3 regions of the Paenibacillus sp. G2S3 genome follow, and region 3 is predicted to be linked to each of the others. Evidence: predicted binding sites of a transcription regulator. Region 3 holds the regulator's gene; each other region holds the start of a gene.
The links. Region 3 encodes Rex, which represses fermentation and respiration genes when NADH is low (regulators of the CRP and FNR family bind a similar motif). Its sites were predicted from a motif close to TTGTGAAATATTTCACAA; they were not measured.
Positions count from the first base shown of each region.

Region 1: nirB (nitrite reductase large subunit NirB) is a predicted target of Rex. The motif match lies at 4,239-4,256, and genes of this name have one in related genera.
Region 2: scfA (six-cysteine ranthipeptide SCIFF) is a predicted target of Rex. The motif match lies at 1,899-1,916, and genes of this name have one in related genera.

Region 1 covers NZ_CP126095.1:4,871,025-4,878,312, forward strand. Annotated here, with positions in the region: gene QNH28_RS21450 (Crp/Fnr family transcriptional regulator) at 1-334, shown strand, start outside; gene QNH28_RS21455 (formate/nitrite transporter family protein) at 509-1,300, opposite strand; gene QNH28_RS21460 (nitrite reductase (NAD(P)H) small subunit) at 1,354-1,674, opposite strand; gene nirB (nitrite reductase large subunit NirB) at 1,709-4,132, opposite strand; gene QNH28_RS21470 (hypothetical protein) at 4,351-5,061, opposite strand; gene ric (iron-sulfur cluster repair di-iron protein) at 5,316-6,065, opposite strand; gene QNH28_RS21480 (hypothetical protein) at 6,290-7,021, opposite strand; gene QNH28_RS21485 (winged helix-turn-helix transcriptional regulator) at 7,272-7,288, opposite strand, start outside.
Region 2 covers NZ_CP126095.1:780,102-787,389, forward strand. Annotated here, with positions in the region: gene QNH28_RS03510 (DUF4855 domain-containing protein) at 1-586, shown strand, start outside; gene QNH28_RS03515 (SF0329 family protein) at 891-1,460, shown strand; gene scfA (six-cysteine ranthipeptide SCIFF) at 1,942-2,091, shown strand; gene scfB (thioether cross-link-forming SCIFF peptide maturase) at 2,214-3,608, shown strand; gene QNH28_RS03530 (S-layer homology domain-containing protein) at 4,000-7,288, shown strand, end outside.
Region 3 covers NZ_CP126095.1:4,595,328-4,602,615, reverse strand. Annotated here, with positions in the region: gene panC (pantoate--beta-alanine ligase) at 1-725, shown strand, start outside; gene panD (aspartate 1-decarboxylase) at 718-1,101, shown strand; gene QNH28_RS20170 (tetratricopeptide repeat protein) at 1,213-1,869, shown strand; gene dinG (ATP-dependent DNA helicase DinG) at 2,006-4,867, shown strand; gene QNH28_RS20160 (redox-sensing transcriptional repressor Rex) at 4,999-5,652, shown strand; gene QNH28_RS20155 (amidohydrolase) at 5,639-6,940, shown strand; gene QNH28_RS20150 (cell wall elongation regulator TseB-like domain-containing protein) at 7,110-7,288, shown strand, end outside.

The sequences.
Region 1 (7,288 bases), 280 kb from region 3:
GGGCATTCATCACCGCCTAACTCAAACGAAATTCCGTGATCTGATGATGTATGGCAAACCAGGCGCACTTTGCTCCACTCTCATTCGACTTGGTAATACTTATGGTGAGAAGAGCAGCGATGGTGAGAATATCCTCATCAACAAAAAAATTACGCATACTGATCTGTCCAACATGATCGGCGCTACTCGTGAGAGTGTGAACCGGATGTTGAGCGACTTGCGTAAAAAAGACGCGGTTGAGTACGAGAACGGTATGATTGTCATCAAGGATCTTGGCATGCTGCAGGAAATTTGCCACTGCGAAATGTGCCCAAACGAGATCTGCCGCATCTAATTTCCGTTTATAATATACCCTCTATTCTCCTCAATGAAACACATATGACCCAATTATTCTGCACATTATAAAATAGAGTGGTCTAAGGCGCCTATCAAGGCGTCTTTTTTTATAGCATAAGATGAAAAAGAACTGATCCCGAATTGGGTCAGCTCTTTAATCATAAATATACTCTTAACGCTTGGTCTGAGTACCACGCACGGGAGAGATCATCCAGTAGGCCATACCGACGAATACGCCACCACCAATTATATTTCCTAACGTAACGGGTATCATATTGTGTATCCAGCCGGCAATTGTAACGGTGTCCGGGTGATTCGGGAGCAACACAGCAACACTCAGCAGCGTCATATTAGCCACACTGTGCTCATATCCACTCGCAATAAAGGCAAATAAACACCACCAGATTAGAACCAGCTTGGCAGTTTCCCTTTTGGCGCGTGAGGCCATCCATAGCGCTAGACAGACCAGCCAGTTACATAGAATCCCACGGAAAAATAGCTCTGAAAACGGAAGGCTCATTTTCTTGGCTGCAGCCGCAAAGATCAAATGCTCTGGGGGAGCCGCACTGAATAGTCCAGTTCCTCGAATCAAAAGTGCTAAAATCACTGCCCCTACCACATTCCCTACAAACACAAGCACCCAGTTCTTTACAGTATCCCAGATACTTGTTCTACCAGCTAGTGTACTAACCGTAAAGAACATATTATTTCCCGTAAACAGCTCTGAGCCTGCAAACACAACAAGAGTCAAGGCAATACCGAAGGATGCACCCATAATGAGGGGTTGGAAAGGCGATTTAGCAGCCGCTAGAGGCGCTCCCAGCGAGAAAATAAGGATAATCCCAATGCCTACATATGCCCCTGCCAAAAGGGCTGCTAGAAAATATCTTGGTAAACTTTCATTCATTTGGTCTCGCTTGCTGACTGCCGCCTCGACAATGTTCTCCACACTTTGAGTAAACATAATACTCCACCCCACCGTTTTTCTATTTCATCCTTTACTACAAGCTTCGGTGTCTACAAGCTCACTGTCACAATGTCTCCGACAAGGGAGACTGGATAAGTCACAATGATACCTTGATCCGGTGCCTGAACTTCACCCGTACGAAGATCTATTTTCCAATCATACAGTGGATCATAAAGAAAGTGACCCGAAACGATCCCTTCAGCAAGCGGCCCCCCTTTTGGATGAGGGCTCCGATTCTCCAGCGCATAGATCGCTCCGTCAGAGGTACGAAATACAGCCAGCTCCACATTTCCAGCCACAACTACCCGGCCAATCTGTAACAGGAAATCCTGTACAGTTCCTATCGTATATATCTGCGTTGCCATTTTCATTGTTCTGCTCCCTTCTGTATGCGTAATCTATCCGTTAGAGTCTTGTTTCCTCAAAAAGTGCAGCACGAGTACTGTTGTCATTCAGCATTTTTTTCCAAGGATCAGTGACCTGAGTTAGGGCAAAATCAATCCGCGCCGCAAGCTCTTTACGGTTCTCTTCATTGTTCAGAATGACCGTTTGAATCTGCTCAAGTCCCATACGCTCCACCCACTCGGAGGTTCGCTCCAAGTAATTTCCGGTCTCGCGGTAGTATTGCATCACAGCCGAACACACTTCGATTAACTCTTCATCGGTCTTCACCTTGCAGAAGGCGTCCGCGATCCTCGGCTTGATACCGCCATTACCACCGATAAATACTTCCCAGCCACCATCGTTGCCGACGATACCGATATCCTTCGTGCAAGATTCTGCACAGTTACGAGGACAACCGTTAACAGCCATTTTAAACTTTGCTGGAAAATCAAGCCGCTCATACTTACGTTCCATAAGAGCGCCCATTCCCATCGAATCTTGTGTGCCAAAGCGGCAGAACTGGGAGCCCACACAAGTCTTAACCGTACGCAGGGATTTGGCATAACCGTAGCCTGAAGGCATATCCAGCTCTTCCCATACCTTAGGTAAATCTTCCTTCTTCACACCGATTAGATCCAGGCGCTGCCCTCCAGTTACCTTCACAACTTTCACATCATATTTAAGGGAGACATCGGCGATTTTCTTCAAATCCTCTGGTGTTGTTACCCCACCATACATGCGTGGTATCACGGTGTAGGTTCCATCCTTTTGAATATTGGCCCCCATTCTTTCATTTACAAATCGGGATTCTTTCTCATCTTGATGGGTATCAGGGTTCATCATCCCTAGATAATAGTTAATCGCCGGACGACACTTAGAGCAGCCTTCCTCTTGTTTCCAACCGAGTACATTCATGACCTCTTTTGTTGTTTTAAGATCTTTAGCTGTGATTTCAGCAACAATTTCATCACGGCTAAGCGTTGTGCACCCACAAATACCTTGCTTAGCAGCTTGCTGGAAACTGTCACCTAAGACAAATTGCAGGATTTGTTCTACTACGGGTTTACAACCACCACAAGAGCGAGTAGCGCCAGTGCATGCTTTGATCTCATCCACAGTAGTAAAACCATGTTCAGTGACAGCATCTACGATCGCTTTTTTAGTTACACCATTACAGCCGCAGACAATTTCTTCGTCCGCCATTGCTTCTACGGATGTGCCCTTCTTCGCTCCTACACCGCAGCAGCCTGCTCCCATAACCTCCGTATAAATCTCATCGGTCATTACCGCGCCTTGTTTTACTAACTTTTGCAGATTCGCGGACTCCGTCACATCACCGAACAAGACCGCACCGACAATCACATTATTTTTGAGCAAAATTTTCTTATAAGTTCTCTTCCATTCATCTTTGCTTGAGATTACAGTGTGTTCAGGAGAATCCAAAAACTCACCTGCAGAAAATACATCCACCCCAGATATTTTAAGCTTCGTGGAAACAATCGAACCTTCATAAGGCTTGGTATCACTACCACATAAATGTTTAGCTAAAACCATGCCTTGTTCAAATAGTGGAGCCACCAGTCCGTAACACATACCGCGATGCTCGGCACATTCACCGATGGAATATACATTCTGCATGGAAGTTTGCAAATAATCATCCACCACGATCCCACGATTTACAGAGATTCCGCTTTCTTTTGCCAATGTCACGTTCGGTTTGATTCCAACAGCCATTACCACAAAATCTGCAGCAAGCGTACTGTCATCACTAAAACGCAATCCACTTACTCTCTGTTCCCCGCTCAATTCTACCGTTTGTTTGCCCATAGCAAATTTCACGCCTTGACGCTCAAGCTCAGCTTGCAGCATCGAGGAGGCATTCCGATCAAGCTGACGCTCCATCAGATCTTCCATCAAATGAACTACAGTAACATCCATACCAAGGTTCACAAGACCTTTTGCCGCTTCCAACCCAAGTAAACCTCCGCCGATAACAGCTGCTTTGCGGTATTGTTTGGCAGCTACCAGCATCGCATCACAGTCTGAAATATCCCGGAATCCTACAACGCCCTCTTTATCACTGCCAGGCACAGGTAAAATGAACGAATTCGAGCCTGTCGCAATAATTACTTTGTCGTAGGGGACTATCATCCCATTATCCGTAACAACTTGCTTCGAGCCTTCATCAATTCGTATCACCGTTGTTCCCGTGTGTAGAGCTATATTATTGTCTTCATACCAATTCCAGTCGTTTAGGATGATATCATTAAGGGTCTTACTTCCTTCAAGAACATAAGACAACATAATCCGATTGTAATTGGGATGAGGTTCACTTCCAAAAACCGTGATGTCATAAGCTCCACCCAGCTTCAATATCTGCTCAATCGTACCTATGCCTGCCATACCGTTGCCGACTAATACTAGTTTTTCTCTTATCGTTGTCATGGTTAGGTGCCTCCTCAAGCTTATGAATACCTGATCAATCTCTCTTCTACATATTGGAATTATACGGTTCAAATTCAGGTCGTCATTGTGATTGCAGTCACTTTAATTGTGAATATTTTCACACTTTAATGTACTGATAATTGTTAGATATCTTTTCCACATAAAAAGCCAGATCAACGATTCTGAACAACCGTTGATCTGGCTTAATGTACGATTTTTTAGCGTAAAGTCAATAAAATCTCCAATTCATCTTGAGCCCTGAGCTTCATATCCATTCCATCATCGAGCAATTGCTTTCCGTTCACCTTCAACTTCCATTCTTCATTACTAAGAGGGGTATAATCGTTGACGGAAAGCACCTTTTTATTGTCATCGGCCAACTGTACCCTACTACAGCTTTTGAGCAAATCTCTTACAGTTGAATCCTCTTTAAATAACATAATATGCGTATGATGCAAGTCTACTTCTACACTTCCACCGTTCAAAGTCAGCCTTACAGTTTGAAGTGGTGCTTGATGGTCCTTCGACTTCGCAGTGAAGACTAGCTGTGAATCATACCCTACAGTATTATTCCAATCCGCATTCCCAATGATTTGGCCACCCATCTGAAGCTCCCAAACCATCCCCGACTCTAGCGAAAAATCCTTTACCGAAAGAATGCTTGAATTATCTTCAGCAAATGTGGCAATATTACTACCTTTCAGTAGCTCCATGATCGATATTCCATTTCTATAACTCCCACTAAGTGACCTATCCGCTGGTTTGGTAAGCAGTTCATGATCTCCAACCCTTATCGATATTGTCGGTCCCTCTGATCCTGCCGCACCATTATTAGCATTACTATTGCCGTCATTGTTAGTAGAGCATCCACCTATTATGAATACGATGACTAATCCTAGCATCAATTTCCACAAAGATCTTATGGGCATCCTGGCACCGCCTTGTCCCGCCTAATGACCATATAGCGTCTTAGGCTTGTAAAGTTATGTATACTGTCTTTTTAAGAATAACTTAAACAAGCCTTGTTCTCAAATAAGTAATCTTTATCCCCTCTTTTTGCTGATTCGCCGTCATCTCATAGTCATTTCTTCACCTTTTCAATGGAGTTTGACCACATTTCTTTACATTCTATAATTCCCTATAAAAAAAGCCCCCTAAGGGACTCTTTAGAACTCTATAAGCTTTACTGAAACCTAGGGAACAATATATTATTTTCCAGATGTACATGCTCAAAAGTCATACTCTCCAGCTCTTCCAGCCGGGCATATGTCAATCGATAGGTTGTGCAAGCATGCGCCGGTGGAGTGAAATCATCTGTAATGCTACGTATTTTTCTCAAAACATCGCCTGCACCATCATGTTCGCTCTCCAGCTCAGACAATGACACGCGGAGTGCTGTCAGACCTCCTTCACTAGGATTAGCAGTGTATGTCAACAGCTTAGGAAACTCATCTTTTTCTTCTTTAGCCGTATGCTCAAGCAAATCTTCCTTAAGTGTGTTGAACAAATTATATAACTCCACCAAATGGGGGGAATCCCCGCCATGCACTCGATACACCTTAGTTACATTTTGGCTAATGAGGGGTAGCTCTTCACGCAGATAACGGTGATGTTTGTTTATGATATGGTCAATTAACTCTTCTGAAGGTGCGGTATTCCAAGCGATTTCCTCCTGGGGGACCGGATATTCTTCGAACAGCTTGTTAAGATCACTGATGATTATCTCTTGATCCAGTCCACGCTCAGTAGCTGCTTCAGCAAGAGGCTTAGCTCCACCGCAACAGAAATCAATCCGTTTTGCTTTAAAATAATCTGCCGCTTTAGGGAACTCCAATACAATATCCCTCACCAGTGCTTCTGGGGTAAACCCAGCCTGTACCGATTGTGCTTGCTTCGAATCCGAAATTCTATCATTAAGTTGTTTGGTTTCCATTATAGCTCCTCCTTGGGTTATGGGATTAGGTTCTGAATAAATCTTATCCACCTGTTCACCTTAACTCTGAAAGGAACTCTGACTTGTGATTGTACGCACGGAAATTGTATCTTATTTTTGAACGAAATTGAGAAAGGAATACAGTATCAGGATAGATATACGTGCAAAAATAAACGCAAAAAAGCACCTTTACCTACAAAGGTGCTTTTATCATTCAACTCTCTTTATTGCACATAAGCCTGCATATAGGTCCGCTGTCCCTTCGAATCCTTTAAATAAGGTCCCAAACCGGCAAATCGGGAGTGATCCATATAGACACCGGTCATCCATCTGCCTTCCTTCAAGCCGCCATTCCATTTGAGGACAAGATCAGGTGCTGAAATCCATTCCTGAAAGACACGTATATTCTGGTCTTTGTATTCTTTACATGGCTTAGACCGCTCAATCAGGTGAAAATCGTTAAGATAAGTTGGAACGAAATAAGAGGATATCGTATGCAAATCATCATCGTCAAAAAAAGGCTCGTCACCTAAAAACGGTTTGAATAATACGGTATTCTCGTACATGGACCAAATTAAAGCTTGAAGTACCATACTCTGGCGAATGCCGTTATGAAACTTATATTGTCGCCCATGATTCGCCGCATTTTCATCTTGAAGAGGTTCCGTAGACTCCAGACAGTGCCGTTCACAGCCGATACATTTCCAGCCCGTCGGACTTTGAATCCATTTTTGGAAAATAGTTCCGCTATCATTGTTCCCTTTGTAGAGTGAAGAGATAATGCTGTAAGGCACGCCAATCCATGCATCCCATAAGGAATCAGGAAGATGGCTATGCAGCATGAACAACGTCTTGTCATAGATGAGCTGTACCTTGATAGAAGCGTTCTCTAGCTCAGCAACATCCTTTTTTCCATACGTTATTTCCCGGGAAAACAGGGTCGTCTTCGTCTTCATCTCCCTCGCCTCCTAATAGTTTTGCTATGCCTGTACTCCAGCTGAGTAGATTTGAGCAAAAACCAATACGCGAGCGCTTCCATTTAAGGATCATACAATGTTTTTCTATTATATTACAATTATTTTTAAACTGTGCAAGTTTTTTTCAAGCATAAAGGATTGGAACAAAGCTGTCACTGTCTAATATTTAGAAATTGAAAAGCCCCTTTTCCACCATTCCGGAAAAAGGGCCACAACATTACTGTGATTTTTAGTCTACCCAGCTCT
Region 2 (7,288 bases), 2.9 Mb from region 3:
CCTGGTCGATCTCGATGAAGTGAAGGAAATGGATACGGTTCGAATCGATTGGGAATATGCTCGCGCCGATAAATACAAACTTCTTGTGTCGAACGATAAGCAGAACTGGATCAATGTCATGCCAAATGACGGAATTATTACCGCGCATGATGGCAAAGAAACGATTCAGTTCAACCCGGTCAAGGCAAAATACATGAAGTTTCAAGGCATAAAAAGAGCAACCGATTACGGATATTCCATCTACGAGTTTGGTGTCTATAACCTCTCGGGCGCTGTAGACGTGAAGGGCATTGAGGGCATACAAGTAAAGGTTGACGAGGAAGCGAAAAAAGTAACGATTGATGGATTGCTGATGAATGGCGTCCTTACAAATGTGAAGTTGAAGGTGCTTGATCCGAAAGGCAAGGTTCAACTCGAAGATGAGACGAAGAGTACAGTCGCGGGAAGCTTCCAATTCACATTCAAACTTACGGGTAATTTAAAGGGAACCAATGAGGTGTATCTATCGACTGGCTATATGAGCGAGCCTGTAAAAGTGACCTTTGAATACTTAAAAGAAAACCCGGGTAAAGGTCACGATAAGTAATGGAGAAATAATCCATCCAAGCAGCAATACGACCCGCGCTGAAACTTCCTGTACCGGTTATTGAATTATCTGTCCGAGTAAGACTAATAACCGAAGTAAAAACGTTTGAGGCGTAACATAACAAGCCGATTAGGTGCCAGACCACGGGGTCTATACCTAATCGGCTTGTTTCTATGTAGACGTGACAAATAGAGGATTAGGTTATATCAAGATATTATTCAGGTTTTAGTGGGATTGTATTATGTATTGTATAATAGAACGACTGCCTCAACAGGTTTTTATAACATAAAACATAGGAGGATCCATGTCCTGGAGCAAATTAAAACAACAACTGGAGAGTTTTCTCTGTCCTGCGTTATACGGCAGGGTTGAATATCGCGCAAGCAGTTACCGTTATTTACCTGATAAATCAGGGAATTGTTATATTTCGGTAGATAAAAAGAACGTACTTAATATGAATGATAGAACTAGCTCAATTAGATGGTATCAGACGGAGCAGGAGATTAAGAATGATTCAGATCTTCAAATTCCTATCAACCATGAAGACATTGAAGCGGTTAGAAAAGATAGTAAGGGGATCATCCCGGAGGATCGGCTAATAGTCATTGCAAGAAGCAGAAAAATATCAGAAGTTGCAAAGGAGCTTTTGTCAGCACAGACATCATTAAGTAAATCGAACTTTATTGTTATAGCTACTAAGTATTTATCTATTTCCATAGAGGAGAGCTTAGAAAGCGACGATATCTTATTGAATATTCTAGCTTTAGTGGACAGACGAGTTGGAAAAAAGCGGATTTTAAACATGAGCGAGAAGATGAAGTTAAAGCATCCAAGTGTGCAATATTTTTATGAACTAAGGCGTAGTATATTATAAAAATAAATAACTTCATTGAATATTCAAGAAACACTCTCTACAAAAATCCCTAATTCTACATGACTTTTTCCCACCATAACAATAGCCATGATAATGAGAGGGATGTTCGCATATGGTGCATATGGAATCGGAGAGTGTCGCTCTACTGGTAAGGAAGGATACAGTGTTATGAAATCCTTATATTTATTGGACTTTACGGACAAGTATGAGGAAAAATCGTTGTTAAAGAGATGGCATCATTGCCGTCTCTTTTTTGTTTCACTTTTTTAGTATTGCGCTGACTCTGGTTCCCGCTACCGCATCTTACGATCACAAGTACGAAGACTGCAGCATAATTAGCGTTGATGCTTATGTTCAAGCTCTCTCTGCTCTGCTCTGCTAGGTGACGGGAATCATAGACGTACTTGCGTGAGGTTGCTACGATGTTCCATGGAAATTAAGTGAAAGTGATCACAAGAAATTACAGAAGGAGTTATTTATCGTGAAAAGAATCGTAACACTGAGCACCCGCAAACTGATGGATACCGCAAAACACGGCGGATGCGGCGCATGCCAGACATCTTGCCAGTCCGCTTGTAAAACTTCCTGCGGCGTTGCAAACCAGAAGTGTGAAAATGCAATGAACAGATAGGATTCGGAATTTTACCGCCCATTGCTCTGCTGATGGGCGGCTATTTTTAAGAAATGGACGCTTCCTCTAAAGGATGGCAAAGCCGTTTCTACTTGTGTGCAAAAGGAGCTTGATTAGTAAGCATGATTCATCAATATAAACTAAATGGATACAATATCGTGCTCGACACTTACAGTGGCTCAGTACATGTTGTTGATGACCTAGCATATGAAATTATAGCGGATTATGAGAAAACTTCTGCCGAAAAAATCGTGTCAACGCTGTTGGATAAATATAAAGATGATTCCAGCATTTCCGAGAGCGACATTCGAGAAACCATCGCGGATATCGAGGAACTTAAAAATGATGGACAGCTCTTTACAAAAGATGAGTATGAGAACCTCTCGCTCGATTTAAAAAAAAGAAAAACTTATGTCAAGGCACTCTGCCTCAATGTTGCACATACCTGTAATTTGTCATGCGACTATTGCTTCGCTAGCCAAGGGAAATACAACGGAGATAGGGCAATCATGAGCTATGAGGTTGGACAAAAAGCTATCGATTACCTGCTTGAAAATTCGGGTCATCATCGAAACCTGGACATCGACTTTTTCGGCGGGGAACCGCTTTTGGCCTGGAAAGTGGTTAAACAGATCGTAGCTTATGCAAGAAGCAAAGAACAAGAATACAAAAAGAAGTTCCGCTTCACCTTTACGACGAACGGGATGCTGCTGAACGATGAGGTCACCGAGTTTTTAAATCAGGAAATGTACAATGTCGTATTAAGCCTGGATGGAAGAAAAGAGGTTCATGACCGACTTCGCCAAACGGTTAATGGAAAAGGCAGCTACGATCATATTGTTCCGAAGTTCCAGGAATTCGTTCGTAAGCGCGGAGACCAAGAGTACTATGTACGAGGAACCTACACTCGTAACAATGTCGATTTCACCAACGATATATTTCATATTGCAGACCTTGGTTTTGACAAAATCTCTATGGAACCAGTCATCTGTGATCCAAAGGAACCCTATGCACTTACCGAGGAGGACCTGCCGGAGATCTACAACCAGTACGAAATTCTCGCCAAGGAAATGATTGGACGTGATGAGCAGGGCAAGGGGTTTACCTTTTATCACTACATGCTTGACCTCTCGGAAGGACCTTGCATCCAGAAGAGAATTACTGGCTGTGGTTCAGGAACCGAATATCTTGCTGTCACCCCTTGGGGAGAGCTTTTTCCTTGTCACCAGTTCGTCGGGGATGAAGAATACAGCATGGGAAACCTCTGGGATGGCATCACACAACCTGAGCTGCAATGTCAATTCCAAGAGAGCAACTGCTACTCGAAGCCGGAATGCAAGGACTGCTGGGCTAAACTCTACTGCAGCGGTGGTTGTCCTGCCAATGCACTGCACGCGACGGGTTCCCTCGTCGGAACCTATGACTTCAGCTGTGACGTCTTCCGCAAAAGAGTCGAATGTTCCATGATGGTAAAGGTTGATGAATCTATTAGAGCGATGGAAGAGCAATCTAGCTAGTTAACGTAACGGATGAAAAAACTCTAACCGAGAAATAGACACTTTTAAATAAAGTGCCTTTCTCGGTTTTTTTGTATTAACTAGAACTATGATCATAGATCGTTTTTTCCATCGGCAATCAGGATGAGGAATTCAAAACGTGACGGCCTAATCTGTTTAATAGACAGAGAGGGCTTTTTTAATGTGCGAATCTATGATTTTTTCTTTGAACGCAAATATATATGACTAAAGTCATATTAAATTCGTGATTTATCGTATTTTTTTTGTCGAAAATTAAACTATTTTCTAAGAAATGTCGATATAATAGGATAGAAATCTGCTTTTCTGTATTAACTGCAATTACGGAAGCGTTAACAATTATATGAATAGTCATTCGACAAGGAGGAAAGCAATGTTAAAAAAGTTAGGCAAGATTGGATTGGCTTTTATATTAGTCATTGGACTGCTGCCGATGATTTCACTCCGGGCATACGCTGCCATCCCCTCATTCACCAAAACGGTGGACTTTCCCATTCAGACTCCAGTTACAAACGCCTCGGGTAAGAATGTTTCTGATGTTGATGTTCTTCCTGACGGAAGTACCGCAGTAGTGTTGAACACATTCGCTTATCAAGGCAATTCCTATGTTTATTCTTATTTTTTAAAGATTTTTGACCGCACGGGAGCACTTAGATCAGATGTTGATCTTAGTAGTCTAATGGATACCTATTACAAAATGATTGATGTGAATATGCTTGCGCTAAGTGATGGAAGGATTCTGATTACTTACCATAAAAGCGACAGCGGCGATAACAATTTGCAATTGGGAACCGTTAGGGAGAGTACTCCCAATGCCTATTTCATGGTGCTAAACCAGTCAGGACAAAAGGTGGTCGGTCAGACACAGATTAATACATACTCTGCCGCCAGTACCCCGGCACTCACGCGCTTTGTCTCTATAACGGAATTGTCTGACGGCAATATAGCTTTTTCCTGGCAACGGAACGACAATATTAGCACGGCTACGCGTGTGTTCACTGTTGAGGGTAACCCAGTTTCGGGAGAAACACTTCTGGTTTCCCATAATGCGAGCATGTCTAATGTATCCGCTGGAGACGGTGTATATATGGTTGCTTACAATTCAGGAGTAGGACCCCAGACGGATACTGTTTATCTGAAAATATTCAGTAATAGTGGGACTCTGTTAAATACGATTAATAAAGGAATAAGAACGGATGAAAAACAGCTGTTTCTATCCACGTTGAACAACGGGAATTTCATGTTCAGCCAATATAGCTATAGAAACGGCACATCAACAGTCTCCTTATATGATAAGAACGGTACGAACAAAGGTGATTTTACGGTAAATGGCTCTCTGGGTGAATCTTCGGCTGCTATTTATAGGGATGGTGCAAATCCGGGCTTTGTAACCGTAAGTACGGACCCCACTTCTACCAATGCCATCAATGATGCGTACAACAACTTTAAAGAATGGTCGGGAACGCAGTATGCTTACCTGAATTATTATGACAATGACGGTAACTTAGTCTTTACATCGGATCAGCCGGTGGATTCCGCTCCGGTGGCTATGCAGGGTTTCAATGAAGCCACTTGGATGTACGCTGTGGAATATTATCCAAGCTTCAAATTGTATCCCACCTTTGGTGACAAGCTTGTCTTGGTGACAACCGATAATACGGATGCTGATCATTATAGAATAACCGCTAAAATATTTGAGACGGGAGCTCCGGCACCAGCGGCTATCATTGACTATGCAGCTGAGCAACTGACCGGACTGACGCCAAACAGCGCGTACTCGGTTAACAACGGTACGGCGGTAACGGCGACAGCGGATGGTAAGCTAGCTATAGACATCAGCTGGTTGGGAACGTCAGTGAGCATCGTTAAGAAAGGTGATGGCTCGACGACAACGGATAGCCCGGCACAAACGCTGACTATTCCATTCCGTCCAGGGGCACCGACTGGTGTAACGGCGACGAATGAAACGGCGATAAGTGCTAACGATGGTACATTGACTAACGTAACAACTGCGATGGAGTACAAGAAGGGTGTGGCGGGTACTTGGACGAATATTTCAGGTGCAACCGTAACGAGACTTGATCCGGACATCTACTATGTCCGGACAAAAGCGACGGTGACGGCGTTTGCGTCAGAAGCGAAGAGCATGACGGTGGCTACGTTCGTGGCAACACCGGAAGTGACACCGGCAGCCATCATTGATTATACGGCAGAGCAGTTAACCGGTCTGGTGCCAAACGGCTCGTATACGGTGAACGGTACGGCAGTAACAGCGACAACAGATGGTAAGCTGGCCATTAACAGTGGTTGGTTGGATACGTCGCTGAGCATCGTGAAAAAAGGCAATGCCTCGACGACATTGGATAGCGCGGCGCAGACGCTAAGCACTCCGCCTCGTGCAGGGGCGCCGACTGGTGTGATGGCGACGGATGAAACGGCGATCAGTGTTAACGATGGTACATTGACGAACGTGACAACCGCGATGGAATACAAGAAGGGTACAGCAGGTGCATGGACGAATGTAGCAGGTGTAACCGTAACAGGACTTTTTCCGGACACGTATTATGTGCGGACGAAAGCGACGACTACGGCATTTGCTTCAGAAGCGAAGATCGTGACGGTGGCTACGTTTGTGCCAACGCCGGAAGCGGCACCGGTAGCCACCATTGATTATGCGGCTGAGCAGTTAACAGGTTTAACGGCAAGCGGCTCGTACACGGTAAACGGGGCTTCGCTAACAGCGACAGCTGATGGCAAGCTAGCTATTGATAGCATTTGGTTGGGGACGTCATTGAGCATCGTGAAGAAGGGCAATAGTTCTACGACAACGGATAGCACAGCGCAGACGCTAAGCATTCCGATCCGTCCAGGGGCGCCGATAGGTGTAACGGCGACAGACGAAACGGCGATAAATGCTAACAATGGTACATTGACGAACGTGACAACCGAGATGGAATACAAGAAGGGTGCGGCAGGTGCATGGAAAGATGCGACGGGTGTAACCGTAACGGGACTGACTCCAGACACGTACCATGTGCGGACGAAAGCGACTGGGGCGGCATTTGCGTCAGCTTCAGTGCAAGTGGCGGTGGTTGCTTTTGTAGCAACACCGGAAGTGGCGCCGACAGCTGTTATTGATTATTCGGCCGAACAATTGACAGGTCTCACGCCAAACAGCTCGTACACAGTAAACGGAGCTTTGGTAACAGCGACAGCAGATGGCAAATTAGCTATTGGTAACAGTTGGTTGGGAACGTCGCTGAGTATTGTGAAGAAAGGCAATGGCTCGACGACAACGGATAGTGCAGCGCAGACGCTAAGTATTCCGTCCCGTTCAGGGGTGCCGACTGGTGTAACGGCGACGGATGAAACGGCGATAAATGCCAACGATGGCAAATTGACGAACGTAACAAACGCGTTGGAATACAAGAAGGGCACAGCAGGGGCATGGATAGATGTGTCGGGCACAACCGTAACAGGATTAACTCCAGACACGTACCATGTACGGACGAAAGCGACGGCGACGGCATTTGCGTCAGAATCGAAGAGCGTGACGGTAGCTACGTTCGTGCCAACACCGGAAGCGACACCAACAGCCGTCATTGATTATGTGGCAGAGCAGTTGAAAGGCTTGACGCCAAGTGGCTCGTACACGGTAAATG
Region 3 (7,288 bases):
TTTTTGTAAACCCGCTGCAGTTCGGACCAAATGAGGATTATGATTCCTATCCGCGCGATGAAGAGCGTGATTTGGAGCTGGCGGAACGCGAAGGTGTCGATATTGTATTTATCCCCAGCGTGGAAGAAATGTATCCGCAGCCTACCCGGACGACTGTCTCGGTATCAGAGCTTACCACTCGACTCTGTGGGGCATCCCGCCCTGGGCATTTTAATGGCGTAACAACAGTCGTTAATAAACTGTTTAATATCGTACAGCCAGATTATGCTTTCTTCGGACTAAAGGATGCTCAGCAAGTAGCTGTACTCCGCCGAATGGTGTCCGATTTGAATATGAATGTTGAAATTGTGCCTTGCCCCATCGTTCGTGAAGGAGATGGACTTGCACTTAGCTCACGTAACGTATTCTTATCTCCAGAGGAACGTACTCAAGCACTGGTGTTATCTCGTTCCTTACGTGAAGCACGTCAGTCCATGGAAGAAGGAAAAGTAAGAACCGTTGCTGAAGTACGGGAATTGTTGACATCGGTTATTTCTAGCTCTCCTTTAGCAGTCATTGATTATGCGGAAATATTGACATTCCCTAATCTGGAAAGCTTGGAGAACGAAGTTTTATTAACGGATGTAGATGGGGAAATTATTATAGCGCTTGCCGTGAAGTTTGGCAGAACGCGCTTAATTGACAATAATGTATTTATTCCAAAGGAGGTTGCCGCTCTTGTTTAGACATATGATGAAATCCAAAATTCACCGCGCGACGGTGACAGAAGCGAATTTGAATTATGTGGGGAGTATTACCATTGATGAGAATTTAATGGAAGCGGCAGATATTCTTGAGAATGAAAAAGTACAGATCGTGGATAACAATAATGGTTCACGTCTAGAAACTTATGTCATTCCTGGGCCTCGCGGCAGTGGTGTGATCTGTCTGAATGGTGCAGCTGCACGACTTGTTCACCCGGGTGATACAGTAATTATCATTTCATATGCGATGTTGTCTTCGGAAGAACTCGAGTCGCATAAGCCAACGGTGGTATTTGTGGATGAGAATAACAGACCCGTGAAGCTGGCTGATCATGAACTGCATGCTACAATCGCTTAAATTTTAGACTTACGCCATGTAATGAATGGCAGGGATGAAAGACCCCGTTCTCGCAGAAAATGAAGTCAGGCAAGCTGAACTGATTTCATCTTCAGTAAGGGGGGATAGCCCATGTTTCAACATTTGTTTGCTGAAATGAACAAGGTGCTTCAGGAGATCGTTACAGATTACCCTACAGCGGAGGGTGCCCGCCGGAATGAGCTTTTATGCAATTATAATATGCTGCATCGACTTAGCGATAAAGTGATGGATGAATGGCTGGCCTTTGCAGAGAAGCTAAGCCACTTTCGTGAAAGTGTAGATTTTACGACTGTGGTCGAAGAGGAAGTGCCAGAGCAGGAAGCACCCGAGCAGGAAGCACCCGAGCTGTGCATGGATACTTTTGTTAGAGGTCAGGGGTATTATAAGCTGCTGATGTATGGGAAATGTATTGAGCAGTTTAAGGAAGTTATCTTGCAATATCCGGATAGCTTGGCTGCTCGATTATATTTAGCCATCTCTTACCTGCAGGAAGGGGATGGGGAAGCTGCTTGGAGTCATCTGAACCATATGCTCGGTTTGATACGGGAAACCAAGCTGAAGGCAATGGTTTATAACGCTTTAGGTTGCATCCGGGCCTCTCAAGAACGTTTCAATGAAGCGCAGGAGCTGTTTGGCCTTTCTTTGCAGCTTGACCCGGCACTTCCTGAACCAACCGTTAATTTGGAGGTTTGCCGCCGCCGAGGAGGTAAGCTTCATTTCGGAAATCAGCTTGTTTCATTATTGTAAATTATTACGTTTACGGTTTATTATTCTGCATTTACATTCAAGCGATGCATCCCCTGAACCTGTGGTGTGCATCGCCTTTTTTCGCAACTTCTGTTATGCTGATTAAGAGTCTCAATTGAAAGGGAATAGAATTATAATGAAATTTGCCGTGCTTGATTTTGAAACAACGGGAACCCAATCCGTGGGTGAAATTATCCAGGTTGGCCTTGCAATTATAGAAGAAGACCGGTCCATCTCCCGGGTATATGGTTCCTATGTCAAGCCCGGAACGCCGATACCTCCTTTTATAACTGGTCTGACGGGAATTACCGACGATGATGTGAAGGATGCACCTGAGCTGGATGAGATGATGATGGAGCTTGTTCCACTCTTGGATGATGTTGTGCTTGTAGGGCATAATGTCGCATTTGACTTCCATTTTTTGCAAAATGCTTTAGACCGATGTGGGTATTTACCATTTCAAGGGCGGATTTTAGATACGATTGATTTTCTGAAAATCTGCTTTCCTTCCCTCACATCCTATCAACTAGGGTCAGTCAGTGCACATTTTGGCGTGACGCATGATCGTCCGCATCAGGCAGACAGTGATGCACTCGCAACTGCTCTTGTATTACTGAAATGTCTGGAGGAGCTCTACGATTTGCCTCTGCTGACGATCCAGAGACTCTGTGAGCTGTTTACGGAAGAGGATAGTGATCTGGGTTGGTATTTTGATGGTCTGCTGCGTGAACGGGAAGCGGAGACGCTTCAGCCCGAAGGTGATCTGACCTTCTATCGCCAACTAGCGCTTGCTGTAGGAGACTGGAATGAATTAGCTCCACCTAGGGACGAGCATGCTGAGAATCCGCTGCAGAATTTATCTTTTACAGATTATATGGATGAAGTAACTAAAAGGCTTAAAGATACTTTGCCACAATATGAGAGCCGAGAAGCTCAGGATATTATGATCAATGAGGTGATGACGGCACTTGCCGAAGACAAACATCTATTGATCGAAGCAGGGACAGGAACCGGCAAATCGCTTGGTTATTTGCTGCCTGCCATATACCAAAGCGTACGCTCGAATGAAAAAGTCATGGTCAGCACTCATACTATTAATCTGCAAGATCAATTGCGTGAGCGTGATATTCCTTTGTTAACGCAGGTAGTTCCTTTTCCATTTAAAGCTGCAATTTTTAAGGGCAGAGGGCATTATTTGTGTCTTCGTAAGTTTGAACATAAAATTAATAAAAAAGACTTTATAAGTCCGAGGGAAGATGCGCTTACTGCGGCTCAGATGATCGTTTGGTTGACACAAAGTGAATCAGGAGATGACGAAGAGCTCAATCTAAGTGGTCGTGGCGGAGATTTCTGGGAGACGGTGGCAAGCGATACCGATTCTTGTCTGGGCCGTTCGTGTCCTTGGTTCCGTAAGTGTTATTACCACCGGGCAAAACATGAAGCTGGTATTGCTGATGTGGTCATTACGAACCACTCTAAGCTGTTCGCAGATGTTAAGGCTGGGCACCAGCTACTTCCGGCTTATGAACATCTTGTTATTGACGAGGCCCACCATCTGGAGGATGTGGCTGGCAAGCATTTAGGCATGCATATGAAGCATTTCACGGTTGCACATACACTTTCGCGTCTTTATAAGGATAGTCGAAATGGCCAACTTCCTACGCTTCGCCAAATGCTTCAGTCATCAGGCAGTGAGGAAGCTTCTGAATGGAGTGGAGTGATCGATAGAATCTATCCGGATCTGCTTACCGTAAAAGAAACCTGGGATCTACTTAGTGATAAACTATTCAGCCTCTTGCCGGAACGTAGCGATGCAGCGGCGGGAGAAGCTGGACAGTTAGTCATGCGGTTACTTCCTACCCGTAAACCGAATGATTGGGATGAATTGGTTGCTTTAGAGAATACTATGAATCTGACATTAAGCGAAATTATCCGTAAGGGTGATAAAATGCTTAATGAGATGCGTGACCAAGAAGGTCAATCTTCCTCAGATAGTCTAGTTACCGATATTAGCGGCTTATTTAAGGATTTAGCTTCTATACGTGAGCAAGTTCGGTTTTTTATGGGATTAAACGACGAGAATGTAGTATATTGGCTGGAGGCGAATGGAAATTATCGCAGTAAATCGCTACAGTTGTATGCCGTTCCTGTTGATGTTAGTACTCAGCTTAAGGAGCTGTTTTTCGACAAGAAGAAAAGTATCGTGCTAACCTCGGCGACACTCTCTGTCGATAAATCGTTCCAGTTTATGATCGATAATCTTGGATTAAATGAGGCTGCCGAAGAAGGGCGATTGATGACATCATTACTCCCTTCTCCATTTAAGTATCGGGAACAGGCACTGCTGGTTATTCCGCGGGATTTCCCTAGTGTGAAGGGTAGTGTGGGAGATGCTCGATTTGTCGATACACTCGTACAGTCGCTAGCAGAAGCAGCTATTACAACACGTGGGCGGATGCTTGTCCTGTTTACTTCTTACAAGATGCTACGCCAGGTTTATGATCCTCTCAAAGAGGCTCTAGCCTCACAAGAGATCACGGTGCTAGGGCAAGGCGTGGAAGGTGGTAGCCGCAGCAAGCTGATCCGCCGTTTTCAGGACAGTGCAGCCTCTGTACTGTTAGGAACAAGCAGCTTTTGGGAGGGTGTAGATATTCCAGGTGAAGCATTAACATGCTTGGCCATCGTGAGGCTTCCATTTCAACCGCCGAATCACCCCCTAGCGGAAGCGAAGTCTGAGTTATTACAAGCCCAGAAGAAGAATCCGTTCATGAAGTTGTCTGTTCCTCAGGCGGTTATACGCTTTAAGCAAGGATTTGGAAGACTGGTGCGGACAGCGCAGGATCGGGGTATTGTTATTGTGTATGACACAAGGGTGATCGAATCCCACTATGGGAAGTATTTCCTGTATTCGTTGCCTGGCCCGAAAATGGAGCATATGCTTACAGATCAAATGGTTCCTCGTATAGCGGAGTGGTTGGAGGACGGAGGCGTTTCTTGAAAAGGGCGTCTTCCCTATAATTAATCACTCTACAATGAAGGGCGGTATAAGAATACCGCTCTTCATTGAGACGAGGTGCAGAAATTTCGATAGGATATGAACAGAATATTACTTAAATTAGGAGGTAAATTATGAAATCGGATAAAATATCAGAAGCCGTTGTTCGCAGACTTCCTGTGTACTTGCGTTTCTTGAATGATCTCCAGAAACGTGAAATATTAACCGTTTCCTCACAAGAACTAGGGCAAAAACTTGATCTGAATCCTGCTCAAATCCGTAAAGATTTAGCTTATTTTGGAGACTTTGGTAGAAAAGGTATTGGGTATGACGTAACTTACCTTATTGAGAAAATTCGTCATATTCTGAAGCTGGATCAACAACTGAATGTAGCTTTAGTTGGTGCCGGTAACCTTGGACATGCATTATCTAATTACAATGCTTATCTGAAAGATACTATGAAGATTACCGCAATATTTGACTCTTATGCGCCTAAGGTTGGGCGTAAAATCAACTCTCTTACCGTTCAACCAATGGAGGAGCTAGGTCAGACGGTTCGTGAGCAAGGTATTCGAATTGGGATTATTACAGTGCCTGATTCAGAAGCGCAGAATGTAGCAGATATTCTTATTGAATCTGGCATTGAGGCAATTTTGAATTTTGCGCCAGTGATTCTTAAAACACCACCGAATATCCGGGTTCATGCTGCCGATTTTACAACGGATTTGCAAAGCCTTGCTTATTACTTGAAAGACGGAAAGGAAGAAAGCGGAAATGAAGAGCAATAAAACGATTATCAAGGGCGGGCGTTTTCTTACTCCGGGAACGGATGAGCCGGTTCTAAGTGGATATATGACTATTGAAGATGATTTGATCACTTACATAGGAAAAGAAGAGCCTCTAATGGAAGATGGTGTGCAAGTTGTTGATGGCAGTCGTCTGCTGTTTATGCCAGGTCTGGTAAACACACATGGCCACGCCGCAATGTCATTACTTCGTGGTTATGGAGATGATTTAGCCCTTCAGGTGTGGCTTCAAGAGAAGATGTGGCCGATGGAAGCGAAATTCACTGGAGAAGATGTATACTGGGGAACCTCCTTGTCGGTTCTGGAAATGCTAAAAGGTGGTACTACAACCTTCTTGGATATGTATGATCATATGGACCGAGTAGCAGAGGTAGTCGAATTATCAGGCATCCGTTCCGTACTGATGAGAGGCGTAATTGGCTTATGCCCAGAGGAAGTACAAAATCACAAGCTTGCGGAAGCGATTTCTTTTGCACGAAATTGGCATGGTAAGGCTGATGGTAGAATTACGACGATGATCTCGCCACACGCCCCATATACTTGCCCACCGGACTTCTTTGTTAAGTTTGTACAAGCGGCACATGATTTGGATTTACCGATGCATACCCATATGTCCGAGACCAAACGCGAAGTGGAGCAGAATGTGGTGGATTACGGACTTCGGCCTGTAGCGCATTTAGAGAAGCTTGGAATGTTCACACGTCCGTCTATTGTTGCACATGGCGTTCATTTGAATGATGAAGAGATCGAGATACTGGCTCGTCATGATGTAGGCGTGTCTCATAACCCAGGAAGTAATCTGAAGCTGGCTAGTGGAGTGGCGCGGGTTACGGATCTTCTAAAGGCTGGTGTGAAGGTGTCACTGGGTACAGATGGTGCGGCAAGCAATAATAACCTGGATATGTTTGAAGAGATGCGTCTTGCAGCTCTCATCCATAAAGGTGTAAGTGGTGATCCGACGGCTGTTCCAGCTCCGGAAGCGCTGCGTATAGCTACAGAGTATGGCGCAAAGTCTATCTTTTTAAATGATGTGGGTAGACTCGCTGTTGGCATGAAAGCGGACTTTATCGCGATTGATATAGACCAGCCGCATTTGCTACCACACACAGATCTGTTGTCTCATGCTGTATACTCTGCCAGCGCCAAGGACGTTGAGCATGTATGGGTGAATGGTAAACAGGTTGTAAAACATGGAGAATGTGTAACGCTAGATGAGGAAGCAATCCGTCGTAAGGCGCAAGAATCATTTGATGGACTGCTTAAACGATAGTCTAAGATCATAACGAATAACTGAAAGGCTGTGACTTTCTGCGATTGCAAAGTTACAGCCTTTTGTGTTTCTGATAATTAGATCATTGAATTGGATATGAAACTTTGGATAAACACACAGGTGTGTTATATAATCAAAAAAGATATATTACTAGAAAGGGAGCTGCACCTTGAAGAAAAGGAAAAAATGGATCCTCCTGGGGTCAGTTCTGATTCTGCTCCTTCTGTTCGGACTTATCCAGTTCTATGCTTATATTATGAAAGATCAATGGAACGAGCGAGATATCGCTAAGGATGTCGCCAAAACGAGTGCTGGTCTAACAGAGGTAACTAAAGCGCAAAAATCCGT